Regions from separate parts of the Agathobacter sp. genome, predicted to be linked through region 1. Evidence: predicted binding sites of a transcription regulator. Region 1 holds the regulator's gene; the other holds the start of a gene.
The links. Region 1 encodes Rex, which represses fermentation and respiration genes when NADH is low (regulators of the CRP and FNR family bind a similar motif). Its sites were predicted from a motif close to ATTGTTAANTANTTAACAAT; they were not measured.

Region 1 (7,821 bases):
CGCAGCCATTATTGCTGCCACCACCACAGCCAAAGCCACCACAGCAGAAAAGTAAGATGATAGCCCAGATACAGCTGTTATTGCCGCTTCCACAATCGTTTCCTCCGAAGAAAGAGCCTCCGTTGCCATTTCCACAACAGCAGCACAGTAACAGGATAATCCATAAAATCGAAGAACATCCGCATCCGTTATCTGTATTGCTGCATGAACAGTTTGTTGCTGCTAAATCACTCATAAGTGACCTCCAATAAAATTTATTTACACTCTAGGTTATGATAGACATAACAAAGTGTTACACTAAGATTTAAATTTTTTTATTGACACAAAAAGTATAATTGTATACAATTATTCAAAAGATAAAACTAAGCACAGGAGATGCGAAGATGAGAGAAGTTTTGATGAACGAAAAAACAAATTTACTACAGCTTGAAGAGCATTTTTACCAGCTCGTTGATGTAGATGAGCCGAATACTTTTAGAAATCTCTTTCCTTATTCAGAAGTTCCTAAGATAGCATTCAATGACAGAATAGTGCCTCACAATATGCCTGAGGACATTTGGATTACAGATACCACCTTCAGAGATGGTCAGCAGTCGAGAGCACCATACACTACTGAGCAGATAGTTACCATTTATGATTATTTACATAAGCTTGGAGGCCCTAAGGGGATAATCAGACAAAGTGAGTTTTTCCTCTATAGCAAAAAGGACAGGGACGCTGTTTATAAGTGTCTCGAGAGAGGCTACAAGTTCCCTGAGGTTACATCGTGGATTCGTGCCAGCAAGAAGGATTTTGAGCTGGTAAAGGATATAGGCTTAAAGGAGACCGGTATACTTGTAAGCTGTTCGGATTATCATATTTTCTACAAGATGAAGATGACCAGACGTGAGGTTATGAATATGTATCTGTCAGTCATCAGGGAGTGTCTTGAGACCGGCATAAGCCCTAGGTGCCATCTGGAGGATATCACACGTTCAGATATATATGGCTTTGTTATTCCTTTCTGTGTTGAGCTCATGAAGCTGCAGGAGGAGTACAAGATTCCGATTAAGGTGCGTGCCTGTGATACAATGGGATATGGAGTAAACTTCCCGGGAGCAGTTATACCTCGAAGTGTGCCGGGCATCATATACGGACTTAACACACATGCAGGTGTGCCGTCATCACAGATTGAGTGGCATGGACACAATGACTTTTACAAGGCTGTAAACAACTCTACAACAGCATGGCTCTACGGAGCAAGCGGCGTCAACTGTTCACTGTTTGGCATCGGAGAGAGAACCGGAAACACACCGCTTGAGGCTATGGTATTTGAGTATGCACAGCTTAAGGGTACACTCGATGGCATGGATACAACGGTTATTACAGAGCTCTCAGAGTACTTTGAGAAGGAGCTTGGATACGTGCAGCCGAGCCGTACACCATTTGTCGGCAGAAATTTCAATGTGACGAGAGCCGGAATTCATGCTGACGGACTTCTCAAAAATGAGGAGATTTACAACATATTTGATACAGGTAAATTCTTAAACAGACCACCTCTTGTAGCTGTGTCTAATACATCAGGACTTGCAGGAATAGCGCTGTGGATAAACACCTACTACCGCCTGCCTGATGACAGAAAGGTAGATAAGAACTCAAAGCTTGTGACCATGATAAAGGAATGGGTAGATGAGCAGTATGACGAGGGCCGTGTGACTACCATCACAGATAATGAGCTTGTAGTTCAAATTACTGATTGCTGTAAAAAGCTTAATATAGTATTATAGTGAGGTAGATTAGTACATGTCACATGATAATTACAGCCTGAGTGCCAGAGTATACAATCATATCAGGGATGGTATACTTGCAGGAACATTTGCAAAGGGCGATGAGCTTAAGGAAAAGAATATCGGTGATGAGCTTGGGGTGAGCAGGACTCCCGTGAGGGAGGCACTGCGCCAGCTTGAGCTTGAAGGACTTGTATCTATTATCCCAAATAAGGGCGCATTCGTGGAGGGTGTTTCCACGGATGATATCAGGGATATATATGAGATAAGGGCTCTGCTTGAGGGACTTTGTGCCAGATGGGCTGCAACGAGGATATCGGATGAGCTCATGGCGGCCATGGAGGAGAATATTTATCTCACGGAGTTTCACGAGAAAAAGGGCAATGCAAAGCAGCTTCTTGAGCTGGACAATAGGTTTCATGAGCTATTGTATGAGGCCGGTGGAAGCAAGGAGCTTATGAGAGTATTAAAGGACTATCATGAGTATGTCGGCAGAGTGAGAAAGGTGACACTCGGCGAGACAAAGAGAGCTAAAAACTCCACTCACGAGCATAAACAGATATGCGAGGCAATTAAGAATCATGACGCACTGCTGGCAGAAAAATGCGCCAGAGAGCATATAAACAATTCAAAGGAAAATATGGAACACCTTGGTTGGGAGAACCTTATTAAGTAAAGGAGATTTAAGAATGAGCAAGATTACGATGACAACACCCCTTGTAGAGATGGACGGAGACGAGATGACCAGAATCCTCTGGCAGATGATAAAGGATGAGCTTTTAACACCTTTTATCGATTTAAAGACAGAGTATTATGATCTGGGCTTAGAGGAGCGAAATCGTACAGATGATCAGGTGACCGTTGAATCAGCAAAGGCAACCATGAAATACGGTGTAGCAGTAAAATGTGCGACAATCACACCAAACGCAGCCAGAATGACAGAGTACAATTTAAAGGAGATGTGGAAGAGCCCTAACGGCACAATAAGAGCTATGCTTGACGGAACAGTATTCAGGGCTCCAATCGTTGTAAAGGGCATAGAGCCAAACGTAAAGACATGGGTTAAACAAATCACAATCGCTCGTCATGCATACGGTGATGTATACAAGGCATCAGAGATGAAGGTAGCAGGTCCGGGAAAGGCAGAGCTTGTATTTACAGCAGAAGACGGAACCGAGACAAGAGAATTAATCCATGAGTTTAAGGGTGCAGGAGTTATTCAGGGACAGCACAACTTAGACGATTCAATTGAGAGCTTTGCACATAGCTGCTTTAAGTATGCGCTTGATACAAAGCAGGATTTATGGTTTGCCACAAAGGATACCATCTCAAAGAAGTATGACCACACCTTCAAGGATATCTTCCAGGAAATCTTTGATGCACAGTACAAGGATGCTTTTGAGAAGGCAGGAATTACATATTTCTATACACTTATCGATGATGCCGTTGCCAGAGTAATGAAATCTGAGGGTGGATTTATCTGGGCATGCAAGAACTACGACGGAGATGTAATGAGTGATATGATCTCATCTGCATTCGGCTCACTTGCCATGATGACATCAGTGCTTGTATCACCTCACGGATACTATGAGTATGAGGCAGCACATGGAACAGTCCAGAGACACTATTACAAGCATTTAAAGGGTGAGGAGACATCAACAAACTCTGTAGCTACTATATTTGCATGGACAGGAGCACTCAGAAAGAGAGGAGAGCTTGACAAGCTTCCTGCACTTTCAGAGTTTGCAGACAAGCTCGAGGCAGCCTGCATAAAGACTATTGAGAGCGGAAAGATGACAAAGGATCTCGCACTCATCACAACAATTGAGAATCCTACTGTTTTAAACAGCGAAGGCTTTATCAAGGCAATCAGGGAAGAGCTTGAGAAGACAATTTAATCTGAATTTTGGCTTTTAGCCTTGGAATATGATATAACCCGGGGATAATTATAAATTTTTTGAATGTTAAATTCTTAACACATTGACAGATGACCTTCAAAAAATTATAATTAATCTTGGGTTTTTGTCTTTAAAAGAGAAATGACATCCCGATGATTGGAGGAATAAGACTTGAGTAAAGAAATATCACAGGCGGTTATAAGACGACTGCCACGATACTATAGATATCTCGGAGAGCTTTTGGATGAGGGAGTGGAGCGTATTTCATCAAACGATCTGAGCCACAGAATGAAGGTGACAGCTTCACAAATCAGACAGGATCTCAACAATTTCGGAGGCTTTGGACAGCAGGGATATGGATACAATGTTCAGTTCCTCTACGAGGAAATTGGAAAGATAATGGGACTTGACACTGAGCATAGAATAATTATTATCGGTGCAGGTAATCTGGGACAGGCGCTCGCCAATTATGTAAAGTTTGAAAAGCTTGGCTTTGTGATTACAGCTCTATTTGATGTGAATCCTGAGCTTTCAGGAAAGAGTGTGCGTGGTATTCCGATTCTTATGCTAAGCGAGCTTGGCGAGTATTGCAGGACACACAAGGTGGATATAGCAGCACTCACCATGCCAAAGTCAAAGGCTGACTCCATTGCGTCAAAGCTTGTGGAACTTGGCATAAAGGCAATATGGAATTTTGCTCATGTGGACCTTGAGATTCCTGACAAGGATGTGGTTGTGGAGAGTGTACATCTGTCTGACAGCCTTATGCAGCTCAGCTATAATATTGTAAAAAATTCCAAAAATAAATAGAGGGTGAGTCTTATGGATGATAAAAAAGATTTTGAGGCTGCGTTAAAAGGGAAAAAAGTGCCTTTACTTGTTTTAGACCAGAAGTGGCACAGACTTTTTGCCATTCATGGTAAGACTGATGAAATATCAGCCACGGAAAAAGAGCTGGATGAGCTGTTGAAGCTGCAGGGCAAGTACAACAATGAGCTTAAGAATTTGAAAAAGCTTAAGTCAAAAATTATGTCTAATATTGTTGCTAATATGGGAGATGACGGAGATGAAAAGCGTGATAAGGATAAGCAGCTTATAGATGAAATTAATGAGAAGGCCGACAATATCGAGGGAGAGCTTATTGAAATCCAAAAGAATATAAAGACCGTAAATGACAGACTGATGCTTTTGTCGATGGATTATTTCAGTGAAAAAATTGAGAAAAACAAACTGGAATCAAAGGAAATTGACGACTGGATTGCAAATATAAGAGTTGAGCTCAAAAAGAATGTAATAAGGAAACAGAACAGAGATATCAACAACAGGGAAATTTATTCGTACCTTCATGATATTTTTGGTGCAGAGGTTTTAAATCTTTTTGATATTGAATATGATGATCCTATGGTTTTCAATGCTACTAATGCAAAGGCTGATAATGCAAACAATGAGAATAAGGGGAATTGATATTGGAATATATTGTTACAGGTAATGAAATGAAGCTTCTGGACGATACAACATCACAGACCTTTTTGGTTCCTTCGGTGGTGCTGATGGAGCAGGCTGCGGCCGGTGTTGTCCGGGAGCTTGTTGCATGTTTTGATAAATCAAAGGAGTTTGCCGTGATATGCGGCAGAGGCAATAATGCTGGGGACGGTATCGCGATAGCAAGGCTTCTAAATCAGGCCGGATACAGATGCATGGTGTACTATGCGTTTGGCACAGATGCGGCAGGAAGCGAGCTCTTTGAGCTGCAGAAAAATATATACGCAAGGTATGGCTTTCCGGTGGCCAATGATATCGAGAATATATTAAAAAGTGACGTAATAATAGATTCACTGTTTGGCACAGGGCTTAAGCGAGCCATAGAGGGCTCCCTAGCAGATGTGATTTCAGCCGTTAACAGGGCAAATGCTTACAGGGTGGCAGTTGATGTGCCATCGGGAGTGGATTCAGATAAAGGACATGTGATGGGAAGTGTTTTTAAAGCAGATATCACATATACCTTTTCTTATAAGAAGACAGGTCTTCTACTGTGGCCGGGCTGTGATTATTGCGGCAGGGTCAAGATGGTGCCTATAGGTATAGATGACCACAGCTTTTGTGGCAATCCGCCATCCGTAAGGGCTCTTGATGAGTCTGACTTAAAGAAGCTTGATAACAGACCGGCACACTCCAACAAGGGAACTTTCGGAAAATTGTTAATTATAGCCGGAAGCCGCAATATGGCGGGTGCCGCAGTACTTTCCGCAAGGGCTGCATACAAAAGCGGTGCAGGACTGGTGAAAATCATGACGCCTGAGTGCAACCGCTCAATAATCCAATGTGCTTTGCCGGAAGCACTGCTTTGTACTGATGTCACATCAGCTGATGTTCTGGAGGCGGAGCTTAAATGGGCAGATGCGGTGGTGATAGGCCCGGGGCTTTCAAAGTCTGATGATGCCAAAATGCTTGTGGAAACAGTGCTTAAAACAGCAGAGATACCTCTTGTAATCGATGCGGATGCGCTTAATATCATATCAGAAAACATGGCACTGCTTAAGGAACATAAAATGCCTGTCATCGTGACTCCGCACCTGGGTGAGATGTCCAGACTTACCGGGTATGGTATTCCTTATATTCAGGAGGATATCATCGGTGTGGCAGGAGAGTTTGCGAGCTTGTACAAGGTGGTTTGCGTGCTTAAGGATTTTCGCACAATTATAGCGGCGGCAGATGGTGATGCGTTTATCAATCTGTCAGGCAACTGTGGTATGGCAACAGCCGGAAGCGGAGATGTGCTAAGCGGTATCGTGGGAGGACTTCTGGTGCAGTGGCATGATACGAAAAAGGCTGCGGCATACGGCGCATTTATTCATGGACTTGCCGGTAATATGGCATTTGACAATACTGGCTCTTATGGTATGATAGCAAGTGATATTATTGATGGATTAGATAAAGTTTGGATTAAGGTGGAAAAAAATGGCAATTAACAGAATCAGAGCAGATATAGATCTGGATGCAATTTTATATAATATGGAGTCGATGCATAATAAGCTAAAGCCGGGGACCATGATGGCAGCAGTTGTAAAGGCTGATGGCTATGGCCACGGCGCAGAGGCTGTTTCAGAGGTGCTTGAGCCGCTTCCGTATCTGTGGGGCTATGCTGTTGCCACAAGCAACGAGGCAATGCAGCTTATCGCGGCAGGCAGGAAAAAGCCGATACTTATTTTAGGACTCAGCTTCCCGGAGCAGTTTGAGGAGATAGTGGACAATGATGTGCGTCCGGCAGTGTGCACCTACGAGACTGCTAAGGAGCTTTCACGTATCGCAGCTTCTAAAAATAAGACCTGTAAGATACATATCAAGATAGATACCGGCATGTGCCGTATAGGCTTTCAGGTGACTGAGGAAAGTGCAGATATTATTGCACAGATTGCTAAGCTGCCGAATATTATGATAGAGGGAATGTTCACTCACTTTGCAAGGGCTGATGAGCTGTCAAAGGAGCCTGCCTTTGAGCAGTTTGAGCTTTTTAAGCGTATGATAGCTCTTGTTGAGGCAAGAGGAGTGGAGATTGCAATCAAGCACTGCTCAAACAGTGCGGGAATAGTAGAAATCCCGGAGTGCAATATGGATATGGTCAGAGCCGGTATCACACTCTATGGTCTGTGGCCGTCAGAGGAGGTTGACAAGAGCAAAATCTCATTAAAGCCTGTTATGTCACTGCACAGCAGAGTTGCCTACGTAAAGGAGCTTGAGCCGGGCAGACATATAAGCTACGGCGGCACCTTTACGGTAGAGCATCCTATGAGGATAGCTACAGTTCCGGTGGGCTACGGTGATGGATATTCAAGAGGGCTTTCAAACAAGGGCTGGGTTCTCATAAAAGGAAAAAAGGCGCCTATATGCGGCAGAGTCTGTATGGATCAGTTTATGGTTGATGTGACAGACATACCCGATGTGAAAATAGGCGATGCAGTTACTCTGCTCGGTAAAGACGGAGATGAGACAATCACGATGGAGCAGTTAGGTGAGCTGTCAGGCAGATTCAACTACGAGTTTGCGTGTCTTATCACACCGCGTGTTCCAAGAATCTACCACAAAAACTAAAAAAGTGTAACTTTTAAGAATACACTCGAAAAATCTGGAGATACTTTTTGTATACCATAATATGGAGT
Region 2 (7,821 bases), on a different contig from region 1:
TGAGCAGAGCTTTTTAAACAGTGGACTGTCAGAGGGACAGGCGGTTATCGTGCGCTCAAGAGTTGATGAGTCAAAGACCTGGCAGGGTACCATCAGCAAGGTTGATACAGAAAATACACAGACGGATAACAGCAATTCAGGCATGTATGACGATGGAAGCAGCGAGCAGAAGGCTTCAAAGTACAACTTTTATGTGCAGCTTACAGGCACAGGTGATATGCTTTTAGGACAGCATGTATATGTAGAGCCGGATTTCGGACAGACGCAGGTGAAGGAGGGCATATGGATTGATGAGAGCTATGTCGTAAAGGATGGCGATGATGCATATGTCTGGACACTCAATAAAAAGGATAAGCTTGAGAAGACAAAGGTTGAGCTTGGAGACTATGATGAGAACCTCATGATGTATGAAATTAAATCAGGACTTAAGAAGGATGACTACATAGTATGGGCATCTGATGACCTTTATGAGGGCGAGCCGGCACAGACCTGGGAAGAGTACATTGAAAATGGCGGCGGTGAAGATTCAGTCTATGACGATATGGGTACAGAAGCCATTGATGAGCAGATGCTCGAGGGCACTGAGGGCGGTCCTGTTGATGATGGAATGATGGATGAGGGCACAATGGACGAAGGTGCTGCCACTGACGGTGCAGATGCCACCGGTTCAGGTGACGCGGAGGTACAGTAGATGATTCTAGAACTCCAGCATATTTACAAAAACTATGACCAGGATAAGCTCGTGGTGCCGGTTTTAAAGGATGTCTCACTCCAGATTGAGGAGGGAGAGTACGTGGCAATCATGGGTCCGTCTGGCTCCGGCAAGACCACTCTCATGAATATAGTGGGATGTCTTGATCTGCCAACCTCGGGCACATATATACTTGACGGCAGACCTGTCAGTGAGCTGAAGGAAAAGGAGCTTACGAGGGTAAGGCGCGATACAATTGGATTTGTATTCCAGAATTTCCAGCTCATGCCACGTGAGAGTGCACTTGACAATGTATGCCTGCCACTCATATACGCAGGTGTGAGCAAAAAGGACAGAAGGCAGATGGGTATGGAGGCCTTAGAGCGTGTTGGACTTTCAGACAGGGCTGATTTCAAGCCTACGCAGCTTTCGGGAGGACAGAAGCAGAGAGTGGCGATAGCGAGAGCAATGGTCAATCATCCAAAGCTTCTGCTTGCGGATGAGCCTACGGGAGCACTCGATTCAAAGTCCGGCAAGCAGGTGCTTGAGCTCTTTGAGAGCCTTAATGAGTCCGGTGTGACGGTTGTCATGATCACACACGACAGAAAGGTCGCAGAGCAGGCAAAGCGCATTGTTCACATCATAGATGGTGAGATAACAGAGGAAGGACAGGAGGCAGGTAATGAAAAAGAAAAAGAAAATTAAGATCATTATAATAGCTGTCCTTGTAGTTGCGGTTGCAGCGGGAAGCATCACAGGAGTTGTTTATTATAAGAATTCCAAGGGGCTTGCTTCCGTTATGAGCGTTTCAATGATCAGCACGACAAACGACTACACATCCATGACCAGTGAGGGAATGGTGTGCGATGATGCATGTCAGACAATCAATTTAAAGGATGGACAGAAGGTGACAGAGGTTTATGTCACAAAGGATCAGCAGGTAAAGGCCGGAGATAAGCTCCTTGCATATGATGTGACGAGCCTTTCCCTCTCGGTTGAGATGAAGCAGCTTGAGATACAGAGTCTTGAGAATCAGCTTACATCGGAAAAGCAGAAGCTTGACAAGCTAAAGAACACTAAGCCGGTTGCAAAGCAGCCTGAGAGTCCTGTTACACCTGAGCCACAGCCTGACACACAGCCGGCTGCATCTGAGCAAAAGCCTGATGAAGAGCATGATGTGATATCTGATCTGTCAGTGGCTGAAGGAAGCGGTACAGAGGACGATCCTTATGTATTTACATGCACAGAGGCTTCATATGTATCGGGAGCGCTTTTGAATACACTCGCTGATAAGAGCGCTGTAGCACGGTTTGTGATTGGAGATGCTAACGCACCTGATATGGAGCTTACCGTAAGAGGAGATAAGCTTGGCAGCTATGATGACAGCGATGAGATAAAGCTTTTCCTTGCAGGCACAATTACAGCAGGAGCTGCTTCTGATGATACAGCAGGAAATGAGCCGTCAGACAGTGCCACAGAACAGACCACACAGCCTGATGCTGATACCGCTTCAGAAGAAAAGACATACACAGCAGATGAGCTTAAGGATGCCATAAAGGAGCAGACCAGAAGTGTTGCCGATGTTGATTTACAAAAGAGAATTGCACAGGCTGATTTAAAGGAGCTGCAGAGTGAGCTTGAGGATGGCGTGGTATATGCAAAGAAGGACGGAATCGTGACAACAGTTTGCGATCCTGCAAACCCACCACAGGACGGCACACCTTTCTTACAGCTTTCAGGAGCGGCAGGCCTATATATCAGCGGAACAATCGGTGAGCTGGATTTGGATACGGTAAAGGTAGGACAGAGCGTATCAGCAGTCAACTACATGACAGGTGATACCTATGAGGGTACAATATCTGAGATAAGCAATGTGCCGTCAGACAGTGTCAATTACTATGGGGACAGCAATCCGAACTCATCATTCTATGAGTACACTGCATACATTGAGAATCCGCAGAATCTCAAAAAGGGTGATTCGCTGGAGCTGACTATAGATACATCATCAGAGGGCTCTGACAGTGGACTTTATATCGACAAGTCATATATCAGAACAGAGAACGGACAGTCATATATATACAAGGATGACAACGGAAAGCTCAAAAAGCAGACTGTCAAAACAGGCAAGTCACTCTGGGGCTCATATGTGGAGATTAAGTCAGGTCTGACAAATGATGACTATATTGCATTCCCGTATGGAGTCAGGGAGGGCGAGAAAACCAAGGTGTCCGAAGATGGTATGAATTAGTTTAGCAGGGAGGATTAAAGATGCTTGAAAATATTAGATTGTCCTTTAGGGGAATCTGGTCACATAAGATGCGTTCGTTTCTGACTATGCTTGGAATCATCATCGGAATTGCAGCAATTATTGCGATTGTTTCCACAATTCAGGGCACAAACGAACAGATAGAAAAGAACCTCATAGGTTCTGGAAGTAATAACGTAAAGGTCACACTGCAGAAGGATGGCTATGATATGGATCTGTCATATGATTCGGCTCCTGCGGGAGTGACCGAGGTATCGGCTGCCACACTTGACAGCATAAAGGAGCTTGACCATGTAGAAAATGCAGCCCTTTACCGCACAAGACAGGCTTACAATGCAGTTTATTATCTGAACACTGCGCTTTCGGGCGGCAATATAACGGGTGTCGATGACGGATATTTCGACACAGCAAGCTATGTAGTCATGAAGGGCAGAGGCTTCTCAAAGAATGACTATTCAAAGGCCCGCAGGGTGGCACTTATTGATGAGAGCGTGGAGAGCAGCCTGTTTTCAGGAGAGAGCGCGCTAGGCAAGACAGTAGAGATACAGGGATATCCGTTTACAGTAGTCGGTGTAGTCACGGAAAAGGACAGCTATGACCTGGTAATAAACTCAATGGATGATTACTATATGTATGCCTATGATGACAGCCAGGGCAATGTATTTGTGCCAAGCGGCACATGGCCGGTCATATTTGGCTATGATGAGCCGCAGAACCTTCTGCTTAAGGCAGACAGCACAGATACCATGGCTACAGTAGGAAAAGCGGCTGAGGAGATACTTAACAGTAATTTAAATGTCACAGACGGCTCTGATGTGACATACAAGGCACAGGATTTACAGGAGCAGGCAAAGCAGATACAGCAGCTCAGCCAGTCAACCAACATGATGCTCATATGGATTGCCGGAATTTCACTGCTTGTCGGTGGTATCGGTGTCATGAATATCATGCTTGTGTCAGTCACAGAGCGTACTTCAGAGATAGGACTTAAAAAAGCAATCGGAGCGGGAAAGGGAGCAATCCTCGGACAGTTCCTCACAGAGGCGGTTGTGCTCACAAGCCTTGGAGGCTTAGTCGGAGTGCTTGTCGGAGTGATACTCTCGAAGGTCATCTCAATGCTAAACGGCACACCGACAGCGATAAGCCCGGCAGCAGCTATACTTGCAGTACTTTTTTCCATGGCAATCGGAATCATATTCGGTATGCTTCCATCATACAAGGCAGCGAACCTAAACCCTATTGACGCACTGCGCCATGAGTAATTCTTATTAAAATCGCTGCTATTGTGAAAAAAATAACAATTCTTTGTATTTTGATGAATACAAGGGTAGAAAAAGTTTAAAAAATTTTGTAGAATGTTCCTAGTAGATAAATACTAGGAGCATTTTTTTAGAGGAATCAGCTCATATGATATGGGAAGTGTCACATGATGTAATGATTCTTCTAAGTATGTAAATCAATAGGTAACAATATACATTTATTTTAAAGAAAAGGAGATAATATGTACGCTGACGAAAACGTAATCAAAATCAAACATGCAGTTTTGCTTGAGGTCGCAAAGGCTGCATTTGCAGGTAACCTCGATGAGATCAGAGATGACATCCCATTTACACTGATTCCGGGACCGACACCTCAGTTCCGTTGCTGTATCTACAAGGAGAGAGAGATCATCCGTCAACGTGTCAGACTGGCAGAGGGTAAAGCACCAAGCGTAAATGATGACGGCAATATCATCCAGGTAATCAGCTCAGCATGTGAGGATTGCCCGATTTCAAGCTACACAGTTACTGAGAACTGTCAGAACTGTCTTGGCAAGGCTTGTATCAATGCATGTAAGTTCGGAGCAATCGAGGCAGGACGTCTCCGCTCACATATCGACCCACAGAAGTGTAAGGAGTGTGGACGCTGTGCACAGGCATGTCCTTACAATGCTATTGCTCATTTAAAGAGACCATGTAAGTTCTCTTGTCCTGTAAATGCCATTACATACAATGAGTACGGCATCTCAGTGATTGATGAGAGCAAATGTATCAGATGTGGTAAGTGTATCCACAGCTGTCCATTCGGAGCTATCGGCTCAAAGACATACATCGTAGATGTAATCGATGCAATCAAGTCAGAGAACAAGCATGTATATGCTATGGTTGCACCAGCAGCAGAGGGACAGTTTGGAGTAAACATCACTATGAACAGCTGGAAGAAGGCTATGCAGGCAGTTGGCTTCAACGGCTTTGTTGAGGTAGCACTCGGAGGAGATATGACAGCAGCATACGAGGCTGATGAGTGGCTTGAGGCATATGAGGCAGGAGAGAAGAAGGTTACATCATGCTGTCCTGGATTTGTAAATATGGTTAGAAAGCACTATCCAGAGCTTGCTGACAAGATTTCTACAACTGTTTCACCTATGTGTGCGGTTTCAAGAATGATCAAGGCAAAGGATCCTGATGCAGTTACAGTATTCATCGGACCATGTGTTGCCAAGAAGTCAGAGGTAGAGGATCAGAAGATAGAGGGAAATGCAGACTATGTACTTACCTTCAGCGAGATTCGTGCTATTATGAAGGCAAAGGGAGTACAGCTTGAGGCTGATGATACCTCATATCAGGAGGGCTCAGTATTCGGTAAGCGTTTCGCAAACTCAGGCGGAGTTACAGCAGCTGTAATCGAGAGCATGAAGGAAAAGGGCGAGGATGTTGATTGCAAGGTTTGCAAGGCAAACGGAGCAGCAGAGTGTAAGAAGGCACTTCTCCTCATGAAGGCAGGCAAGCTTCCTGAGAACTTCATCGAGGGAATGGCATGTGAGGGCGGCTGCGTAGGCGGACCAAGCTCATACAATGACATGGTATCTACCAAGAAGTTCCGTGATGATCTCTTAAGCAGAGCAGACGACAGAAAGATTCGTGACAACATCGCAAACTACCATATGGAGACATTTGAGATGCACCGCAAGGAGCAGTAAAAATGATTGTTACTGCCAAAGCGTGGCTTGAATAGTTACATAAGCTTTCAAAATCCCCCGACTTGTTCGGGGGATTTTTGTGTATGCGAATATCTGAAAAAAGCTATGTGGTTAGTCATATTGAAAGCTTAATAGTAACAAAGATATTAAATAAATTAAGTACATATTACGACTCTATCACGGGTTTTCGGGATAAAGAAACAATTGTAATACAACTGAAATATATGAAGCTAACATTAAGAAATTCTCAAGGAATTTGCAGTAGCAAAAAAGATTGTTTAACGCTATAATAGATACTGCCTGAAATAATATTATCAGGTTTGAGTAATAATATAGAGAGAATAATTATAAAATGCTAAAGAGGATTAGAAAAATGGACAAAAATAAAAAGATGATTATCGGCATACTTGCGGCTGCAATAGTTCTGGTGGTGGCGTTTATAGTATATATCACATGCTTTGATTCACACATTGAGTTCAGCAGTAAGTTTAAAAACGGTATCACTGTTGAGTATGGCAAAAAGTTTGAGGAGCCCAAAATTAAGGCGTATGTCAGAGGCAGGCTCATAAACCGAAAGGGAAAAGAGATAAAATGCACTATAGACAGTAATGTCGATGCGACAAAGACTGGTTCATACGAGATGAAGGTAACTGCTCAATACGGTAAAAAAACAGCGACACAGACCATCAAGGTTGAGGTGAGGGATAAGAAGGCTCCGGAAATTGCATTAAATGGCGATGCAGAGATGACTGTAGAGGCAGGCAGCGAGTTCAGTGACCCGGGATATACGGCAACAGACAATTATGATGGGGATCTGACAGACAAGGTATCTGTCACAGGAGCTGTCGATACATCAAAGCCGGGAGACTATGAGATAAAGTACAGTGTCGCAGACTCGTCAAAGAATGAGAGCGAGGTCAAAAGGACTGTGCATGTCACAGATACCACAGCACCGCAGATAAAGCTTTCAGGTGATGATTTTATGTCAGTTAAAAAGGGTGATAAGTACAGTGATCCGGGATACACGGCAACTGACAACTGTGACGGAGACATCACAGACAGTGTCAAGGTATCAGGAGATAAGGTAGATAAGGATAAGGCAGGAAAGTACACTGTGACCTATGAGGTCTCAGATTCATCAGGCAATAAGGCTACAGCTACAAGAGTGGTCAGTGTGTATGACCCGGCTGCAGCAGCAGACACAGTAAATCCTGGCAACAAGATCATTTATCTGACCTTTGACGATGGTCCGGGAAAGTATACACAGGGACTTTTGGATGTGCTTGATAAATACAATGTAAAGGCTACCTTCTTTGTTACAAATACGCATCCTGACTATCAGAATCTGATAGCAGAGGAGGCAAAGAGAGGACATACAGTGGCTATCCACTCTGCCAGCCACAAATACAACCAGATATATACAAGTGAGCAGGCATTCTTTGATGACCTTGAGCAGATGAACAGTATCATAAAGGCACAGACAGGAAATGATGCGTCAATCATCAGATTCCCGGGAGGCTCATCAAATACTGTGAGCAAGGATTACTGTCCGGGCATTATGACACAGCTCGTCAATGATGTGACAGCAAGAGGCCTTTTATACTGTGACTGGAATGTATCGAGCGGAGATGCAAACAACAAGCCAATCAGCACAGATCAGGTGGTACAGAATGTTATCTCAGGAGTGCAGAGCCACAACGTATCAGTTGTATTGCAGCACGACATAAAGGATTTCAGTGTCAATGCGGTCGAGCAGATCATCCAGTGGGGACAGGCGAATGGCTATACATTTTTACCGCTTACCACAAGCTCACCAATGTCTCATCATCGCATAAACAACTAAAAGCACAAAAAACAATAAAAAAGCACAAAAAAGAAGAGTTCGAAATGAACTCTTCTTTTTTA

Region 2: ACW6PM_RS08890 (4Fe-4S dicluster domain-containing protein) is a predicted target of Rex. The motif match lies at 4,240-4,259, and genes of this name have one in related genera.

Annotation. Positions count from the first base shown of each region.
Region 1 covers NZ_CDRTEH010000002.1:47,907-55,727, forward strand. Annotated here, with positions in the region: gene ACW6PM_RS02365 (chorion class high-cysteine HCB protein 13) at 1-235, opposite strand, end outside; gene ACW6PM_RS02370 (2-isopropylmalate synthase) at 384-1,766, shown strand; gene ACW6PM_RS02375 (GntR family transcriptional regulator) at 1,783-2,442, shown strand; gene ACW6PM_RS02380 (NADP-dependent isocitrate dehydrogenase) at 2,456-3,664, shown strand; gene ACW6PM_RS02385 (redox-sensing transcriptional repressor Rex) at 3,836-4,474, shown strand; gene ACW6PM_RS02390 (hypothetical protein) at 4,487-5,128, shown strand; gene ACW6PM_RS02395 (NAD(P)H-hydrate dehydratase) at 5,131-6,633, shown strand; gene alr (alanine racemase) at 6,623-7,753, shown strand.
Region 2 covers NZ_CDRTEH010000009.1:54,666-62,486, forward strand. Annotated here, with positions in the region: gene ACW6PM_RS08870 (efflux RND transporter periplasmic adaptor subunit) at 1-691, shown strand, start outside; gene ACW6PM_RS08875 (ABC transporter ATP-binding protein) at 692-1,396, shown strand; gene ACW6PM_RS08880 (biotin/lipoyl-binding protein) at 1,374-2,939, shown strand; gene ACW6PM_RS08885 (ABC transporter permease) at 2,960-4,219, shown strand; gene ACW6PM_RS08890 (4Fe-4S dicluster domain-containing protein) at 4,459-5,916, shown strand; gene ACW6PM_RS08895 (polysaccharide deacetylase family protein) at 6,290-7,759, shown strand.